2 regions of the Sporosarcina sp. FSL W7-1349 genome follow, and region 1 is predicted to be linked to the other one. Evidence: predicted binding sites of a transcription regulator. Region 1 holds the regulator's gene; the other holds the start of a gene.
The links. The regulator LexA, encoded in region 1, represses DNA repair genes until DNA is damaged. The targets are predictions, from matches to a motif close to CGAACATATGTTCG.

Region 1 (10,382 bases):
CCCCGACAGCCACGCTGTCATGAGTGAAGACATACGTTACCGGAACGCCCATCAGGGCGGATAGCCGGATTGCCGGACGGACGTAGTCACTGAAGACGAAGAACGTACCGCCGAACACATGAAGGCCTCCGTGGAGAGCCATTCCGTTCAGAGCGGCGCCCATTGCGAATTCACGGACACCAAACCATATATTCCGCCCTGCGTAATCGCCAGGGAGGAAATCTCCAGCGCCTTTAATCGTCGTTTTATTCGACCCGGCAAGGTCTGCGCTTCCACCGAAGAAGGAAGGGAGCACTTTAGCAATCGCATTAATGGCATCCCCGGAGGAAGACCGTGTCGCATGCGATGTACCCGTTTCATAAGAAGGAAGAGCTTGTTCAAAGCCTTCCGGCAGCTTCCCGGCAATCGCATCTTTCAATTGCTGTGCGAGCTCTGCGTGCTTCGACTCGTATTGCTCGAACAGTTCGTTCCACTGCTGTTCCTTTTGCACGCCCAGCTTCTCGGCGGCTTCTTGGAATGTTTCATAGACGCCGTCTGGAACATGAAAGTCCTCTTCAAACGTCCATTTGTAATATTCCTTCGTCAATTTCATCTCATCTTCCCCAAGCGGCATGCCGTGTGCATCGGCTTTGCCAGCCCGGTTCGGCGATCCGTACCCGATGACCGTCTTCACTTCGATGATCGTCGGTCCACCGGAATTCTTCTTCGCATCTTCAATTGCTTTGGAAATCAACCCGATATTATTGCCGTCTTCCACACGCAAATAATTCCACCCGTATGATTCAAAACGTTTCTGGATATTTTCCGAAAACGCCATTTGGAGATCTCCATCGAGTGAAATATCATTGCTGTCATAGAGGACGATCAATTTATCCAGCTGTAGATGACCCGCCAGTGAAATGGCTTCCGACGCAACACCTTCCATCAAGTCGCCATCTCCGCAAAGGGCGTACGTATGATGGTCGACGATATCGAAGCCGGGTTGGTTATAGGTAGCAGCCAGGTGTTTTTCCGCCATGGCCATCCCGACTGCCATGCCAATCCCTTGTCCAAGCGGGCCCGTTGTCGCTTCCACTCCGACAGTGTGCCCGTATTCCGGGTGCCCCGGGGTTTTGGATCCCCACTGGCGGAAGTTTTTGATTTCTTCCATAGGAAGGCCGTAACCGGCAAGATGAAGCAAACTATAAAGCAACATGGACCCATGCCCTGCGGATAGGACAAACCGATCGCGGTTAAACCAGTCCGGGTTTGAAGGGTTATGGTGCATATGTTTTGTCCATAGTGTATAGGCCATTGGAGCCGCGCCCATCGGCAAGCCGGGGTGCCCGGAGTTCGCCTTCTCGATTGCATCGATCGAAAGCGTCCGTATTGTATCAATTGCTAATTGGTCAATCTGTTGGGTCATGCAAAGTACATCCTTTCCCGTTCCATCTATTTTCTACACCTTCCATTTTAGACAAAGGGCGGCATAAATACAATTGACAAAATACTTTCGCATGTCAATTGAGATATTTGCCGTCACGGACGCGTTTCACTTTTTCAGGTGTCACGTCATTGCCCTCTGGATCAATTACTTTCACATGTTCAATGGTATCCCTCATAGTGGAACGGAAGGTTTCCAAATACTCTTTCCGCAATTGGGTCTGTTCTTTCGCTTCTTCGATTGAAAGCCCGGTTGTCTTCGATTTTTTAGATAATTCATTGATCCGTTTGATTTTCTCTTCTGAAAGCATGACTGTTCCTCCATCCAAATATGAGCTTAAGAGAAACGTATACAAATTGGGCGGAAAGTGCAATCAATTAGCCTTCGCGCCCTAGCTCATACTCTTTATATCTCCGATGGACCGTCGCCTTGCTGATGTCATGGCCTAATCCTTTCAAAACGCCTGTTATCTCTTCGTATGTCAGCCCTTTTTCACGCAACGCCACAATCTCGCCAATCGGGACCTCGATTCTTTCTCGCCCCTCCATATTACCCCTGTTTTTCAAATTTCGTTCCGGTCGATACCCTTCCCGGACCGCGCGTTGCATCCCTCGTCGGATCTTTGCGTTATGGAGCTTGCGCTGATACTCTTCGACAATCGACAAAATCTCCAGAAGCATCGTATCCATTTCATTGAGAGCGATGGGACCGTTATCGTGATGCGAATATATGGCGGTATCCGTCTTAGCCAGCAAGTGCAGGATGGCCATCCGCGCATTCCCCCGGCCCAGCCTCGTCTCATCCTGGACAAGGACGGCATCGATCCCTTCATCACGCACATAGTCGAGGAGTTGCAGCAAGCCTTCCCTTTCTATATCATACCCGCTATGCTTGTCGACAAACGCCTCTATCATTTGGAAGCCCAGTTGTCCGGCTAACGCCTCCAATTCCTCTTTCTGCCGGCTCAACGACATTTCCTGAGTGTCTTTTTCCGTGCTGACACGGCAATAAATAACGCATGTTTTCACGTCCAGGCTCATTGTCCGATCCCCGCCATCTGATGTTTTCCTATATGAGGCAAGTCCACTTCCCCGACAGGCAGGCGCAGCGTATCGCCTTTCACGATCATGTCATTCGAAAGATCATTCATCGCGATCACTTCCCGTATCCATTGGTCCCTCGGCATATCATCAGTTGAATAGACAGATGAAAGTCCCCAAAGCGTGTCGCCTTCCGTAATGGTGATTTCCGTATAAGACTGCTCTTTCGCCATTTTATACGTTCCCACCAATGTCGCACCGATACAAATAGCAAAAATAAGTATGATATAAGAGTTGTTTTTAATGAAAGCCATGTTAAAAATCCCCCCGTACGAATATAAGTTCGGAATACTTGTTCTCATTATACGAACATACACTCGTACTTGTCAACCTCTTTTTTCGAACTTGCGTTTGCTTATTAGCCGAACACCTGTTATACTGGAAATTAAGAAAACCTATAATTTACTAGATTGTTAGTTGAGAGGTGAATGATTTGAAGAAGATTTCAAAGAGGCAAGAGGATATTTTGACTTTCATTAAAGATGAAGTCAGAGCGAAAGGGTACCCGCCATCCGTTCGTGAAATCGGGGAAGCGGTCGGCCTTGCATCCAGTTCTACTGTCCATGGCCATTTGGCAAGGCTGGAAAGCAAAGGGTATATCCGCCGGGACCCTACGAAACCGCGCGCGATTGAAGTGCTCGATCCGGAAGGGCTCGATGCGATGAAACCGGGAGTGCTTCATGTTCCGCTTGTCGGGAAAGTTACAGCGGGGCTTCCGATCACTGCTGTGGAAAACATTGAGGAGTATTTCCCCCTTCCTGAATCATTCGGCACGAGCGAAGATAACCTGTTCATGCTGGAGATTGTCGGGGAAAGTATGATTGACGCGGGAATCTTGAACGGGGATCATGTCGTCGTCAAGCAACAGCAAACAGCCCAGAACGGCGAAATCGTCGTTGCCATGACGGATGAAGACGAAGCCACGGTCAAACGGTTCTTTAAAGAGAAAGACTATTTCCGCCTTCAACCGGAGAACCCTTCCATGGATCCGATCATCGTTAACAATGTCACCATCCTTGGAAAAGTCGTCGGCGTTTATCGTATGATTCATTGAATGTAAAAAGAGCTGCCCTACGCTTAAATGGCGTAGTAGGCAGCTCTTTTTTGGTTGAAGGGGGGAGAAGGGGGTATGATAGTATCCATGTTAGCCATGACAGTTCGGCCGATTGCCATGACAGTTCCAACTTTCTCCACGACAGTTCGCACGAGTCATGTCAGTCCCCCCTCCAACGCTTACTACCCTAGCAAGTTCCCTTGAACCAGCTTCCATGTCGAGGCCAGCACTGCGGCTTTCACATGCTCATACGTCAATCCACCTTGGACGTACGCCGTATATGGGGGACGGATCGGGCCGTCTGCGGTCAATTCGATGCTGGAACCTTGGATGAAAGTGCCGGCCGCCATGATGACATCGTCAGCGTAGCCCGGCATATAGGACGGCTCCGGCGCAAAATGCGCATCAATTGGCGAGTTCTCTTGGATCGTTTGGCAAAATGCAATCATCTGCTTCGCCGTATCAAACGACACCGATTGGATCAAATCGGTCCGTTTCTCCGAATAATGGGGCGTCGTCCGCATGCCGTAGCTTTCCAACAACGCAGCCGTGAATAAAGCCCCTTTTAGCGCTTGGCTCACGACATGAGGCGCTAGGAAGAAACCCTGATACATTTCCAATAGCGTATCAAGCGAAGCACCCGCTTCCGCTCCGAGCCCAGGCGACGTCATCCGGTATGCACATTTTTCCACAAGATCTGCTTTGCCTGCGATGTATCCGCCGGTGCGTGCCAATCCCCCACCCGGGTTTTTAATGAGAGAGCCCGCCATCAAGTCTGCTCCGACCTCGGTCGGCTCCTGCTCCTCGACAAATTCGCCGTAGCAATTATCGACGAAGACGATCACTTCCGGATGGATGTCTTTCACAAAACGCACCATTTCTTCAATCTGTCCAACGGTGAAGGAAGGGCGGTCCGAATATCCTTTCGAGCGCTGTATGCCAATCATTTTCGTAGTCGGCTTGATACTCGTCGCCACTTGATCAAAGTCGACAGAGCCATCTTCCAGCAAATCGATATGGCGATAGCCGATCCCATAGTCGGCAAGCGAGCCGGTATCCTTCCCTTTCCCGGATACGATCGACTCCAACGTGTCGTACGGTTTTCCTGTAATGTACAGCAGTTCATCGCCGGGGCGTAAAATACCGAACAGGCTGATGGAAATTGCATGCGTTCCGGAGATGATCTGATTGCGTACGAGACAAGCTTCTGCGCCGAATACATCGGCATACACGCGTTCCAACACATCCCGGCCGCTGTCGTCATAACCATATCCAGTCGAGCCGGTCAGATGGAAATCGCTCACTTTATTATGACGGAAAGCGGCGAGCACTTTCCGCTGATTGGTAAACGCAGTTCGTTCAATCGTCTTGAAGTACGGAGCCAGTTTCAGTTCCATGGCTTCCGCTTGTTCCCAAAGTGATTCATCATATCGTTCCACTTGCATATTGATATTCCCCATTCTTTTAAGTATTCTTTCCCATCTTAACAGTCCTTTGCCAGAGGTCAAGATGCGGCTTTACTCCACAGGAAGATTATGCAATATTGTAAACAATAGAATCTTAATGGACCGGGCTTTCGAATGGAGGGGCTCTTTTGGCTTGGGATGTGTTCAGTTTTATCGGGGCTGCGGCATTTGCCATATCAGGGGCAATTGTCGCAATGGAAGAGGATTATGATTTTTTGGGTGTCTATATATTGGGCATGATCACTGCTTTTGGCGGGGGTGCGATGCGGAATGTGCTAATCGGCGTGCCGGTGGATGTATTATGGAGCCAGCATTTCCTGTTTTTTGTGGCGACGTTCTTGATTGTCCTCATTTTCTTTTTCTCCAAATACGTTCTGTCCCCTTGGAACCGGTGGGGCTCCTATTTCGATGCGATCGGACTCGGCGCGTTCGCCATCCAGGGGGCCATGCTTGCCATCGATTTGGACATGTCCTTGTTTGCGGTCATCGTAGCCGCAGTGTTGACGGGTTCGGGGGGCGGCGTTTTGCGGGATATCCTGGCAGGCCGAAAGCCGCTCGTCTTCAAAGATGAAATTTACGCAAGCTGGGCCGCATTGGCCGGGTTTCTTGTTGGACTGGGGCTATTCAAAAGCGATCTCGCTCTTTATTGCTTGTTGATCGTGACCGCTGGATTGCGCATCCTGTCGGTCGTTTTTCAAATCAAATTACCGAAAGGAAAACTGCAGAAGGAATAAATACAAAAAACGGAACCGGGCACCAACCAGACCCAATTCCGCTTTTCCCCTTATTCATCTTCTTTCAATACGACCGGTTTGGATGGGACGTATGTAGAAATCGCATGTTTGTAGATCAATTGCTGTTTGCCGTCTGATTCAAGCAGAACCGTGTAATTATCATACGATTTGATAAGTCCTTTCAATTGAAATCCATTCAGTAAGAATACCGTTACAAATGTATTGTTTTTCCGTAACGAATTTAAAAAAACATCCTGCATATTTCCTTGCGCCATTTGTCGAATCCTCCCGTTGTCCAGCCTATATTTCTATTACCTATTGTACTTAATTCGCTTCTACCTTTCAAAATCCTTCATCAATTCAGATATTTTCTCTAGAATTTCCGTTGTCCCTTGTTCTGCGTCAAACCAAGCGATTTCCATTTTGTTGCGGAAATACGTCAATTGTCGCTTGGCGTAATTCCGTGTGTTTTTCTTGATCGCTTCGACAGCGGCTTCGAGCGTAGTCTCGCCTTCCAAATAACTGTATAACTCCTTGTACCCGATCGCCTGCACGGACTGCACTCCGCGGATTCCTTGCTCCCATAAACTTCGCACTTCATCGAGAAGCCCGTTTTCCATCATCAAATCGACCCGGAGATTGATACGTTCATATAACAGCTCCCGGTCCATATCAAGCCCGATGATCAAATGGCGGTACAAAGGAGCCCGCCCCGCATCATCCTCATGGTCCGCCTTCGTCTTCCCGGTCACTTCGATGATTTCAAGCGCCCGGATGAGCCGTCGATGATTATTTGGGTGGATCTTCTCTGCACTTGCCGGATCAGCGGCAACTAACCGTTCATACAATGCGGCGGCACCTTGCTCTTCCAGTTCCCGCTCAAGCCGCTCCCGCACTTCCAAATCGGCCGCCTCTTCCGTGAATCGGAAATCGAACAGGACCGACTGAACATACAATCCGGTCCCGCCGACGATGATCGGAAATTTCCCACGTTGCTGCACCTCGTCAATGCAACCCCTCACCGCTCTCTGATAATTGGCAACCGAAAACGGCTCATCCGGCTCTTTGAAATCAAATAAATGATGAGGCACGCTATCCATTTCCTCAAAGGTGATCTTGGCCGTACCGATATCGAGCCCTTTATATACCTGCATGGAATCCCCATTAATGATTTCCCCGCCGAACCGCTTCGCCAGCTCGACGCTCAACGCTGTCTTGCCGGAAGCGGTCGGTCCGACGATGGCCAAGACATCCAACTCAGTTTTCATGTTTTCTCATCCATTCCTCCACTAGTTCAAACACTTGCTGCCGGTTCGTTTCATGCAGCATCTCATGGCGCTTGCCCTCGAACAGCAGGACCGTCACATCTTGGACTCCCGCATCATCGTATTGCTGGGCAGTTTCCCACACGCCTTTCCCATAGCCTCCTACTGGATCAGCATCTCCCGAAAAGAGAAGGATCGGCAACGTTTTCGGGACTTTGGCAATTTCATTCGCTTTATTGATGACGGCAAGCCCATCGAACAGATCAGCAAAGAACCGGGTAGTCGGGACGATGCCGCATTTCGGATCGTTGACATACGACTCCACCGCCTCTGCATCCGTCGACAGCCAATCGAATGGCGAGATCGCAGCGGGGATGTTTTTATTATACCTGCCGAAGATGAGCTTGTTGACAAAAGGATTCGGCTCGTCGAAACCGCTCTTTTTCCCCGACAAGTAAGCCGCTAATTGCCCTGCTGCCCGGCCAAGCCCCGGATCCCCGCCCGTCCCGGACAGAATCGCCAATTCCACTTCCGGTCCATGCAGCTGGATGTAGCGCCGCGCGACGAAAGACCCCATACTATGGCCAAATAAAACAAAACGGGGTGCCGGATATTGCACCCGGATTGAGTGGATCACTTCGTAACTGTCCTGCACTGCACGAGCGAACCCATCTGCATCCGCCAAATGCCCCGGCTTGCCGTTCTGATCGACCGTCCTGCCATGCCCCCGATGGTCATGTCCGGAAACGAGATACCCATGCCCCGCCAAGTAGTTTGCAAACTCTTCGTATCGGTCGATATGCTCCGCCATGCCATGGATCAGGTGAATATGCGCGCGCGGAACCCCTTTCGGTTCCAAGACGAATGCATGAATCAAAAACCCATCCGAAGCAGCTATTTGCAGTTCATTCAATCCGTTCCCCCCTTAAGTTCCGCTTCCGCGAGATGAAGGTTTAACTCCTGCAGCAATCGGTGCTCCTGGGCTTTCGAATAGGAGAGCAGCCGTGCCATGAAGGCTGTTGCTGCTTCTTTGACAGTTTTGACCCGATCGATATGAAAGTACAGATCCCCGTGCCGCCGGATGAAGAAATCGGACGGCGTTAACACCATTTCATGATGGATCGCATAGAAAATCTCCGCCTTCAATGAAACCGGCAACGCGCTCCCTTCCTTTTTCAACGCATGAGCATACAGGAACACCGGATCGACATTGGTCCCGTAAAACGCGGCCAGCCGACGCCCTTCCTCGGGTGACAGCCCAAATTGGACTGCTTCGTTCCCTTTCATTTCAATGAAATCCCGGTAATGCCGATCATCCCGGAAATTCCCGCCCGACAATGGAAGATGCTCTGTCACGCACGGTCCGGCAGATGCCGCATGCAGCCTTTTTGTGACCCGGTTCACCACAGTCTCGGCCATTTTCCGGTAGCCCGTCAGTTTGCCACCCGCAATCGTAATCAACCTGCTATCCGCTTCCCATACTTCGTCTTTCCTCGAAATATCCGACGGATCCTTGCCGTCTTCGAATATTAGCGGCCGGACGCCCGCCCATGTCGACTCCACATCGGTCCGCCTGATTGGAACCTCGGGAAAGAGATGATGCATCGCTTCTAGTAAATAACGGACATCTTCCTCCGTCGCCAACGGGTTCGCGGGATCCCCTTCGTAAAACGTGTCCGTTGTGCCAATATATGCCTTGTTCCCTCGTGGGATGGCAAAGATCATCCGGCCGTCCGGCGCATCGAAGTAAATCGCTTGGTGCAAAGGGAACACCGACCGATCGATGACCAGATGAACCCCTTTCGATAAACGCAGACGCTTATCATTGGAATAGGCATCCTTTTCCCGCACTTCATCAACCCATGGCCCCGTTGCATTCACGACGACGCTCGCATGGACGGGGAACGTCAGGCTTTCCCAGCAATCGTGGACCGTCACGCCGATCACCTTGCCGCTGTCATATATAAACTGTTCGGCTTTGGCGTAATTCAGACATAACGCTCCTCGTTCTGCCGCTTTTTTCATCGTCTCGATCGTCAAGCGGGCATCATCCGTCCGGTATTCGACGTAATGGCCTCCGCCCAACAATCCATCCCGTTTGAGCAAAGGCTCCATCAGAAGCGTCTCTTCGGGTGTCAGCATTTCCCGGCGCTCGTCCTTCTTTACCCCAGCCAGCAGATCATAGACGAATAAACCCGCTGATGTCATATATTTGCCAAACGTGCCGCCTTTGTAAAATGGAAGAAGCATCCGCTCCGGCTCGGTCACATGAAGGGCATTCCGATAGACGATATCCCGTTCATGCCCGGTCTCCGCTACAATTTTCACTTCCAATTGCTTCAAATAGCGCAAGCCGCCATGGATGAGCTTGGTCGAGCGGCTCGATGTTCCGGCGGCAAAGTCCTGCATCTCGACCAAAGCGACCGATAATCCCCGAGTCACTGCATCCAAGGCAATCCCCGCCCCGGTGATGCCTCCGCCGATGACGAGCAGGTCGAATTGATGATCGGCCATCAAACGGGCGGTTCGGGGCCGTTGCACAGCTGAAAACATACGCTCACTCCTTATTTACTGCTTCAAAGCTAGGGTGCCCTGTCCAGCTCCGAGCGTCCTCCCGCTTTTGTTGTCACATGACGCGTTTGAACATCTTTTCGATTTCATACGTTGTGAAATGGATGAGAACCGGTCTGCCGTGCGGGCAAGTATACGGGTTCTCGGCTTTGGCCAAATCCTCTAGCAGCCGTTCCATATCGGCAATCGTCAAGTAGTGGTTCGCTTTGATGGACCGTTTGCAGCTCATGAGAATCGCCGCCTCTTCACGGAGCTTCCCAATGTCAATCTTCCGGGTGTTCAACACTTGCTCGATGATATCCTCGATGATCGCCGCCTCTTCCCCGGACGGGAACCAAGCAGGATACTCCTTCACGGCATATGACGACGGACCGAACTCCTCCAGGAAAATGCCGACCTCTTCCAAATGCTCCCGGTTTTCCTCGATTTTCGCCCTTTCATCCGCCGAGTAATGGAAAATGAGTGGGATCAATAATAACTGACGCTCCCCATTCTCAGCTTTGGCCAGTTTATCCCTGAAAAATTCATATTTGATCCGTTCTTGAGCGGCATGTTGATCGATCATGAAGAACCCATCTTCATTCTGCGCTATGATATACGTCCCATGCACTTGCCCGACCGGGACGAGGGACGGAAACCTCTTATCTTGTTCGGATTCCGCTTCAAGTTCGGCGGGTTCCTCGACCGTTTCCAAGGCGCTTGCTGTTTCATTCACCACCCAAGGGGTTGATTCTTCCAGCTCTCGGGCCACCTCCATAATAGCCGGTTC
Region 2 (10,382 bases), on a different contig from region 1:
CGTCCTGCCGATCGGCGACTGGTCGATGTCGATGACTTTCTCCAACTCCTCAATGCCCGTGACCGACTCGTATTGGCCCGGTTTCTGTTTAGAACGGTTCAATTTTTGTGCGAGCACTTTATGCAGCACTTCATTGACCAATGTACTTTTTCCAGATCCGGAAACCCCGGTCACCGCAATGAATTGCCCTAGCGGGAACTCGGCATCGACATCTTTCAAGTTGTTCTCGGATGCACCTTTGACGACGACTTTCCGGCCATCATTTTCTCTCCGCTCCAATGGCAACGGGATGAACATTTTGCCACTCAAATACTGGCCCGTCAAGGAAGCGGGGTCTGCCATGACCTCTTCCGGTGTTCCGGCAGAAACAATTTGTCCACCGGAAACGCCTGCTCCCGGTCCGATATCGATCAAATAATCGGCTGCCATCATCGTATCTTCGTCATGCTCCACGACAATTAACGTATTGCCGATATCACGCATGCTTTGCAAGGTGCCGATCAGTCTATCGTTATCCCGTTGATGGAGCCCGATGGACGGTTCATCCAGGATGTAAAGGACGCCCGTCAATCGGGAGCCGATTTGTGTGGCTAGACGGATCCGCTGCGCTTCTCCGCCCGACAATGTGCCGGCAGCCCTTGATAAAGTTAAATAATCAAGGCCGACATTGATCAGGAACCCGAGCCTTTCATCAATCTCACGCAAGATCAACTTCGCAATTTGCGCATCTTTCTTGGAGAGTTGGAGTTCCTTGAAAAACTGGTCCGCCTCCATGATCGACAATTCCGTCACATGTCCGATATGGACGTTGTTCACCTTCACTGCCAACGTCTCTTCTTTGAGGCGGTAGCCATGGCATGTCGGACATGGTCGCTGCGCCATGTACTTCTCCATCTGTTCCCGGATAAAGTCGGAAGATGTCTCCTTGAAGCGGCGCGCGACATTGGCCAGCACCCCTTCAAAGTAAATGTTGTTGTCCCGGGTTCCTCCGAACTCATTCGTGTAGCGAAAACGGATTTTTTCATCCTTCGAACCGTAAAGTATTTTATTGAGGTCCTCTTCCGGCAACTCACTGACAGGCGCGTCCATTGGAATCCCAAAATGTTCCGCCACCGTTTTCAACAATTCGGGGTAGTATTGCGAACTCGTCGGTTCCCACGGAGCGATGGCATGGTCTTTCAACGAACGGGACGAATCCGGGATGACCAACTCGGCGTCGACCTCCAGTTTCGATCCCAACCCATCGCATTCCGGACAAGCACCGAACGGACTGTTAAATGAAAACATCCTCGGTTCCAACTCACCGATCGAAAACCCGCATAGCGGACAAGCGTGATGTTCGCTGAACAGGATTTCCTCTCCATCAATCACATCGACCAGCACGGTCCCTTCTGCCAGACGGAGTGCAGACTCAAGCGAATCGCTCAGGCGGGCTTCAATATCGGCTTTGATGACAATCCGGTCAATGACCACTTCAATCGAATGTTTCTTATTTTTATTGAGTTCGATATTGTCATCCAGATCCATCGTTTCCCCATTGACCCGGATACGGACATACCCTTGCTTCTTAATATCTTCAATCAGTTTGGCATGCGTCCCTTTACGGCCCGAGACGACGGGCGCCAGCACTTGGATCCTGGTACGCTCCGGCAGTTCCATCAGCCGATCCACCATTTGCTCCACCGTTTGAGATGATATTTCAGTCCCATGAATCGGACAAATCGGCTTTCCAATCCGTGCGAATAAAAGACGCAAATAATCATAGATTTCCGTTACAGTTCCGACGGTGGAACGCGGATTACGGCTCGTTGTCTTCTGATCGATGGAAATCGCGGGGGACAACCCTTCAATCGCATCGACGTCCGGCTTGTCCATCTGGCCAAGAAATTGACGTGCGTAGGCCGACAACGATTCTACGTATCGGCGCTGTCCTTCTGCATAGATCGTATCGAATGCAAGAGAGGACTTTCCTGAACCGGATAGCCCCGTCATGACGACGAGCCGGTCCCTCGGGATGCGGACGTCAATATTTTTGAGATTATGCGCCCGTGCTCCTTGTATGACAATTTCAGTATTTTTCATTGCTATCTACCTTTCCGCTTTCAATTCCAAAATGGTATCGCGTAATTCGGCAGCGCGTTCAAAGTCAAGCGCTTTAGCCGCTTCCTTCATCTCAGACTCCAACGTCGCAAGAAGTGCAGTCTTCTCTTCTTTCGTCAATTTCTTTCCTTCTGTCACTTTATCGATATAGGACACGGCTTCGTCCGCCACTTGTGTAGCCCGGATGACATCACGTACTTCTTTTTGGATTGTCTTCGGTATGATGCCATGTTTTTCGTTGTACGCCATTTGGATTTCACGGCGCCGCTTCGTTTCTTCGATTGCTTTTGTCATCGAGTCGGTCATCCGATCCGCGTACATGATGACATGTCCGTTCGAATTCCGCGCTGCGCGGCCGATCGTCTGAATCAGCGACCGTTCGGAACGGAGGAACCCTTCTTTATCCGCATCGAGGATGGCGACCAATGACACTTCCGGGATATCCAGCCCTTCCCGCAGCAAGTTGATGCCGATGAGGACATCGTACGTACCGAGCCGCAACTCCCGGATGATTTCAATCCGTTCAAGCGTTTTGATTTCAGAATGAAGGTAATTGACCTTGACGCCAACATCTTTCAAATAGTCTGTCAGGTCCTCGGACATTTTCTTGGTCAACGTAGTGATGAGCACTCGTTCGTTCCTTTCCACCCGCTGTTGGATTTCGTCCAGTAGGTCATCAATCTGGCCTTCAATCGGACGGACTTCGATAATCGGATCCAACAGGCCGGTCGGACGGATAATCTGCTCCACCATTTCCGGCGTATGTTCGATTTCATATGGTCCTGGAGTGGCGGACACATAGATGGCCCGGTGGATATACCGTTCGAATTCTTCGAACATGAGCGGCCGGTTATCCAATGCGGAGGGCAGTCGGAAACCGTGGTCGACCAGCACTTTTTTACGCGCTTGGTCCCCGTTGTACATACCGCGGATTTGCGGCAAAGTGACATGGCTTTCATCCGCCACAATTAAAAAGTCATCTGGAAAATAGTCTAGGAGGGTGTAAGGTGTTGCACCAGGCGGACGCAGCGTCAAATGCCTGGAGTAGTTCTCAATCCCGGAACAGAAGCCCATTTCACGCATCATTTCAAGGTCGTAACGCGTGCGTTGCTCCAAGCGTTGCGCTTCGAGTAGCTTGTCCTGTTCCCGTAAAATCTTCAATTGCTCTTCCAATTCAATTTCAATATTCTCGATTGCCTTCACCATTTTCGCTTCGCCGGTGACGAAGTGGGAAGCCGGGAAGATGGCGACATGTTCCCGTTCTCCCAAAATTTCTCCCGTCAACGCATCGACTTCGCGAATCCGTTCGATTTCATCCCCGAAAAATTCGATACGCAAGCAATGTTCGTCCTGTGAGGCTGGGAGTACTTCCACGACGTCTCCGCGCACCCGAAACGTTCCTCGAGTGAAGTTGACATCATTGCGCTCATACAGGTTGTCCACCAATCTCCGAAGCAACACATTCCGTTCGATTTCCATGCCCGGACGCAACGAAATGAGATGGTTCCGGTATTCCTCCGGCGAACCGAGGCCGTAGATGCATGATACGGATGCGACAATCAGGACATCATTCCGTTCGAACAAAGACGATGTGGCCGAGTGGCGCAATTTATCGATCTCGTCGTTGATACTGGAGTCTTTTTCAATGTACGTATCTGTTTGAGGGACATACGCTTCCGGCTGATAATAATCATAGAAACTGACAAAGTACTCTACCGCATTATTCGGAAAGAACTCCTTAAACTCACTATATAGCTGACCTGCCAATGTTTTATTATGTGCAATGACCAAGGTTGGTCGATTAATTTCTTTCACGACGTTCGAAATGGTGAACGTCTTGCCTGTTCCAGTCGCTCCCAGCAAAGTCTGGTGTTTTTTCCCTTTCGCCAGCCCTTCCACTAAACTGGAGATGGCCGAAGGTTGATCGCCTGACGGTGAATAAGGAGCTTGTAAGTCGAATTGATAATTCTTCATAATCAAACACTCCCAACATGAATTGCCTCCATTTTATCACATTCCCTTTTATTCACCTAATAAAAACGAACGTGTGTTTTTCAAACCTTTTGCTTCTGTACATTTACTACTTGGCAAACATTCATTAACATTTTTTTACACTTGTACACGCGCTTAGAGTATGCTATTTTTATAACGAAAATTACATTTTATTACCCCTGTATAATCCTGATAATCTGGTTCGGGAGTTTCTACGGAGCAACCTTAATTGTTCTACTACGGCTGGTACATTTCTTCTATTCGTGGGGACATTTCAATTTATTTGGAATGTCTCCATCTTATTTGAGTTGTGCATCACAAATAGTCTATTTTGTTGTTTCCGGGTACGGTGGCGTAGTGAAGGGAGAACTAGATGGACATTTGGAAAGATATACTAGCAGCACTCAGTGGGGTATTAAATGCACTACCTCAAGGATTGCTTGCACTAACGTTTGGGTTCGCCTCCATTCCAACAGCACTTGCTTTTATGGTAGGGGCTTTTGGAAATGCGGCAACGAGTAATGTTGCGGTTATTTCATATCAGGCTGAAACCATTACATTGGCTGGAACAATGGGGAAAAATATGAGAGAACGTCTCTCTATGATTTTCTTCGGAGCCTGCGTCCTTTTGGTGATCGGTCTCTTTGGTGTTTTGGAGTCATTGATTGATTGGATCGGCCCTATTATTACAACAGGTATGATGGCCGGTGTGGGAATTATGCTATCTAAAGTGGCATGGGATATGGCGAAAAGCGATCGCATCGTTGGTATTACTTCTATGTTTAGCGCACTGATCGTCTATTTTGCAACGAAGGATTTAGTTTATACCATTACAGCATCGGTTATCCTTTCCAGCATCGTCTATGCTTTTCTGAAAAAAGAAAGCAAGGATTCAACCGAACGGCCCGCCATTAAAGAAGGATTTCACTTACAAAAATTAATTGTAAATCCTATGGTCATTCGTGGGGCGTTGGCAATGGTCTGTTTAAACATCGGAGCTAATATCGCTTTCGGTAAAATAAACGGCGAGATCGCGAATTCAAGTGTCAATGTGGATATCATAACGATTATCAGTAGTTTAGCGGACATGGTGTCTTCCCTATTCGGAGGAGCTCCCGTAGAAATTGTCATTTCAGCAACAGCAAGTGCACCTCATGCTGTCTGGTCCGGGGTCTTGATGATGGTTTTAATGGCCATTATCTTGGTTACAGGTCTACTTCCTAAGATCGGGAAATATGTACCGAGCGCTTCCATTGCAGGCTTTTTATTCGTCCTCGGTGCGATCGTTACGCTTCCAAGTAATGCTATCACAGCATTGACGGGTGAAGGTGCGGGTACTGGTATTGTCGGCGGCATCACCATGATCGTCACTGCTATTACAGATCCTTTCCTTGGCATGCTATCCGGTATCATCATACAATTTTTAATAAATCTTTTCGGTTTCTAATGGAGGATCACTATGAAAACATACACACTTGAGGTTGGCGGATTAACAAGAGAGCTTCCCATCATTCCCATTTCCGAGTCAGTAAGCATTGCAAGTTTTGTTCTTCTTGGGGATACAGAAATGGTTACTGTCGCTGCACCATTACTAGTAGAAAAATTGCCAGCCGTTGACATTCTCATCACAGCTGAAGCAAAAGGAATTCCATTTGTCCATGAGTTGTCAAAACTTCTGGAAATGCCACGCTATATCGTCGCAAGGAAATCAGTGAAATCCTATATGGAGAGTCCTTTGATTACCAAAGTAAATTCCATTACTACAAAACAAGAACAATTCCTCTGCCTCGATCGACTTGATGCAGATTTCATCAAAGGGAAACGCGTCGCCTTGATTGATGACGTCATCAGCACTGGTGAATCCCTTCGCGCGCTCGCAGAACTTGTAGAAAGCGCAGGCGCAAACATCGTAGCCCAAGCCGCCATTTTAGCAGAAGGCGACGCAGCCGATCGGGACGATATCATTTTTCTAGAGAAACTACCACTAATTGTGAATGAAAACGGTGAGTAAATAAGTTAAAGTCAGCCTGACTAATGGGCTGACTTTTTTTAGGTGGATCAGACGCAACATGGTAGCTAGGAAAATAGGCTGTACACCATGTATCATGTATCATAGAGTAACTTTAAAATAGCCTTCTATGGGTCGAACCTTTTTTTTACATACTAAAACGCCGCATGTTGCATATGCGGCGTTTCGTTTCAAGTTTATTCTTGTTCTTGGTTTTCCAATTTAGCAAGGCTTTCTGTGTACAACAGAAATGCCTTTTCATCCCGACGGTCAAGCGCATCATCAATTAACTGTACGAGCCTTTTTTTCGTTTGCTCCCGGTGAATATGTTTGAGAAACAGATCCATGTAGATTTCATTCAACAATTTTTCCGCTTGGAGCGATGAACTGTTTTTACCAACGGCTTTCAAGAATTCAGCATACGAATAGTTGTTTTCCATCTCGCTCACCTCTGATGCCTTTTATTTATTATATCTAATACGCACAGGAAGTTGCAAGGGTTTTTTGAATATTCCTTCTTTTGAATCACTTACACTAGATTGAAATGAATTTCATTACAAATAGGTCTTTCCTAACCAATTTCACTCTTTCTTTTCTTGCGTCAATCGTATCGTAGCCTCGGAAATAATGAGCATGACGGCTATGATGAATAATGGAGTCATTGACAATCCATAAGTTATAAACGCCGCTAATCCAACCAATATAATCTGGATCCATTGGACTAGCCTAACCAATTTCCGGATTGCCGATGGACGGGAGTCCTCCTTTTCGGGAAACAGCCGATCCATGCGGAAATCGTCGCCTGCCCGTAAAGCGTGAATTAATTGCACGGCGGAAGCAAAGGCAAGCGCACCGACATAGATGAACGAAACGATCGGGAACGGTATTAAGACGACTCCTACGATCGATAGCGCGGTCAGCCTCACCCACAACCAGAAAATATCATCCGTCCGAATGAAAGTCCGGACCAATAAATAGAATTGGGGCGCCGGGTTATGGAACTGCGGCCTTCCCATCAGGAAACCAAGCCATCCCCTTCTGCTGACAGAGCCTTGCAAATGAGGCACATCCGTAAAATAATTGGCGAATCGATAAAATCGCATCATCCGATTTTGTTCCAACTCAATGAAATGCTCATAAGGGAACGGTTTTGCACTCTTCCTTTTCCGCCAATACGCTCCATACAAACTGATCAACGCTAAAAACCCGACTGCAACAACAGGGGACGGCCCAAGCCAACAATAAATGTAAAGGGCTGCCAAAACGAAACGAATCAGCCGGTCCTTCCATATGCCTCCACCGGAAAATGTGTGACGGAAAAAATATTCTGTTTCGACGAAAATCCATTTAATCACAACGATGAAAACGGCAAGCCATAGTAAGATAACCTTTGAACCCGTTTCAGTCGCCGATAGCAACGGCAAGGCGACGATGTATAAGATCAATGGCAGCGCCAATTGGGAGAAGGTTGTCCAGCGCAAGGCCCGTCCAATATAATGCCCCATCTTCTCCTCGAACGGCAGGAAGAATACCATATCGGCCGGTTTCAATAGAGTCACTGCCGGCGAATAGGCCAATACGGCCGCAATGACAATGGAAGTAATAAGAACCGCCGGAAAATCGGCCGGGACCTCCTTCAACCATTCACTATATGCATAGCCTCCTGCACCAATTGTAAACATCAGGACAATCGCCAAATGGCCCGTAAACACATACTTCAAGTATTTCTGAAGTTCCGTGACATAATGGATGAACCGGCTGGACCAAATTTCACGCAAGCCGTTCATCGTGATTGTCCTCTGTCATCGCAATATACAAATCATCCAAAGTGGCCCCAGGTTGTCCAAACGCCTTCCGCAAGTCATCCATCGTACCGGCCGCACGCACTCGTCCTTCATGCAGCAAAATAATCCGGTCGCAATAGCGCTCCGCTGTCGAAAGGACGTGAGTAGACATGAGGACCGACGCCCCTCCCTCTTTCATATCGGTTATTTGTTCAAGCAGGGAGCGGATTCCGAGCGGGTCCAGGCCGACAAACGGCTCATCAATAATATAGAGGGAAGGCTCCACGAGGAACGCGCACATGATCATCACTTTCTGGCGCATCCCTTTTGAGAAATGGGCTGGAAACCACTTCAGCCGTTTCTCCATCCGGAACTCTTTCAATAATTTTTCCGACCTTGCCTTGAATAACTCCTCATCTAATCCATATGCCGTGGCCGTCAGCTCCAGATGTTCCTGTAATGTCAATTCATCATATAAGATGGGAGTCTCCGGAATATAGGTGAATGATTTGCGGTACATTTCCGGATCTTCATGGAACGTCACGCCATTGACCTTGATTTCCCCGCTATGCGGGTCCATCAATCCGATGATATGTTTGATCGTCGTACTTTTCCCCGCTCCATTCAATCCGATCAGGCCGACGAGTTCTCCTTTTTCGATTTCAAAACTCAAGTCATGCAAGACGGGCTTTCTCGTATAACCGCCCGTCACATCGCTCAATTCAAGAATTGCCATTTTCATCATCCCTTCATAATATATATTTTAACAAAAGACATGTGAAAATGCCTTGTCCATCATTTGTCGTTTGCTACACAATATGCGTTTGCCGTTTTATTCATGAAAAATATAGTAGTTGCGTATTGTCTGAAATTGATGTACTATAATTATAAGTTTTCGCTGTCGATCAAGAGGATACGGCAGGAAGGCCCAAATATGAGTCGAGTTGAGGAGAGATGAGAAGTGAATACAAAAAATTTAGTTTTTATGGCTTTGCTAGTTGCTGTCGGTGCCGCTCTTTACTTAGTAATCCCAGGATATAACGGTGGGATGAAACCGGATTTCATGTTGACAATGATGTTCATCGGAATCCTATTGTTCCCGCAAGCACGTAATGTATTTTTGCTTGGTGGGACGACAGGCGTCATTTCCGGAATCTTTTCAAGCTTCCCTGGTGGGTTCGTACCGAACGTAATCGATAAATTGGTGACGGCATTCGTTATCTACGCAATCATCGTCGCATTCAAATCAATTAGAAATAATCTGATCGGCTCTACTGTTCTTGCCGGTATTGGTACCATTTTATCCGGAACGATTTTCCTTTCGATCGCCATCTTCATCTTAGGCGTCGATCTTCCATTCAGTGCCCTATTCCTGACAGTCGTGCTTCCAGCGGTTGCCATGAACGGTGTAGCATTCTTTATCATCTACCCGATTGTAACGACTTTGCTGAAACGTACATCCATGAAAACGGCAGTGACCAATTAATTATGAATCCAAAAGCTTTCCCCTTCCGGTGGAAAGCTTTTTTTAATTGCCCAGAAGAGAGGGAAATGTTTTAATTAAAGTAGAAGAGGTAAACAAGACGTTCACTATTAGAAAAGAAGGGACGCGGGAACGATGAAAACATCTACATTTTTAATCGGATTGGCAACCGGTGCGGTGGGGGCCGCCATTACTGTCTTATTCTCAACACCACAATCGGGAAGCGAACTGCGATCTTCCGTCAGAAACGCTTCGACGGATATGAAAGAGAAGTTTTCAGATCTTAAAGATAAGCTTGATAATCTGAAAGACTCGATCACTTACTTGAAAAAAGAAGCGAAGGAAGTCATCCCGGAAACAATCGAGGAAATGAAAGAAGTCGTGTCGGATTGGCAGCAAGCCGCCGCGCCTCACAGAATGAGGATGGAACAAGAAATCGCGGACATCCAAGCAGCCATCGAAGACCTCGAGCGCTCCATCGCCGCTCAACAGAAATAATATTAGGGGACCCGCTTCCAAAGGGTCTCCTTGTTTTGTTCCCTCGATTTATGACGATACAACGTCAAAAATAAATTTTACTATCCTGACAAAAGTTATTTCTCAATTCCAACTTCTCTCTTTCTTGCTTTCCTGCTATAATAAAATCAAGTTAAGAAAAGAGAAAGTAGGTGTCCAAATGACACAGAGTTCATTTCCGCAAATGGAAGCCATGATATTTAGCCAGCGGGTCGCCCAAATGTCCAAAGCACTTTGGAAAGCGGTGGAAAAGGATTGGCAGGCATGGATCAAACCTTATGACTTGAATATTAATGAACACCATATATTATGGATTGCCTTCCACCTGGATGGGGCTACGATTTCCGATGTGGCTAAATTTGGAGTCATGCATGTTTCAACCGCGTTCAACTTTTCCAAGAAACTGGAGCAACGGGGGTATTTACAGTTCTATAAAAAAGATGACGACCGACGGAACACTTATATCGCAGTGACGGAAGAAGGAAAAGAGCTGCTATTG

Region 2: uvrB (excinuclease ABC subunit UvrB) is a predicted target of LexA. The motif match lies at 4,141-4,154, and genes of this name have one in related genera.

The regions. Positions count from the first base shown of each region.
Region 1 covers NZ_JBBOOK010000001.1:1,332,010-1,342,391, forward strand. The annotation lists gene tkt (transketolase) at 1-1,405, opposite strand, end outside; gene MKY41_RS06675 (DUF896 domain-containing protein) at 1,500-1,733, opposite strand; gene MKY41_RS06680 (YneB family resolvase-like protein) at 1,801-2,463, opposite strand; gene yneA (cell division suppressor protein YneA) at 2,460-2,777, opposite strand; gene lexA (transcriptional repressor LexA) at 2,957-3,577, shown strand; gene MKY41_RS06695 (methionine gamma-lyase family protein) at 3,760-4,974, opposite strand; gene MKY41_RS06700 (trimeric intracellular cation channel family protein) at 5,172-5,777, shown strand; gene hfq (RNA chaperone Hfq) at 5,828-6,052, opposite strand; gene miaA (tRNA (adenosine(37)-N6)-dimethylallyltransferase MiaA) at 6,113-7,045, opposite strand; gene MKY41_RS06715 (alpha/beta hydrolase) at 7,035-7,955, opposite strand; gene MKY41_RS06720 (glycerol-3-phosphate dehydrogenase/oxidase) at 7,952-9,595, opposite strand; gene mutL (DNA mismatch repair endonuclease MutL) at 9,669-10,382, opposite strand, start outside.
Region 2 covers NZ_JBBOOK010000003.1:58,434-68,815, reverse strand. The annotation lists gene uvrA (excinuclease ABC subunit UvrA) at 1-2,082, opposite strand, end outside; gene uvrB (excinuclease ABC subunit UvrB) at 2,089-4,074, opposite strand; purine riboswitch at 4,252-4,352, shown strand; gene MKY41_RS18905 (NCS2 family permease) at 4,466-5,539, shown strand; gene MKY41_RS18900 (phosphoribosyltransferase family protein) at 5,552-6,103, shown strand; gene MKY41_RS18895 (IDEAL domain-containing protein) at 6,298-6,540, opposite strand; gene MKY41_RS18890 (ABC transporter permease) at 6,682-7,887, opposite strand; gene MKY41_RS18885 (ABC transporter ATP-binding protein) at 7,871-8,620, opposite strand; gene MKY41_RS18880 (tryptophan transporter) at 8,846-9,370, shown strand; gene MKY41_RS18875 (YtxH domain-containing protein) at 9,503-9,865, shown strand; gene MKY41_RS18870 (HTH-type transcriptional regulator Hpr) at 10,044-10,382, shown strand, end outside.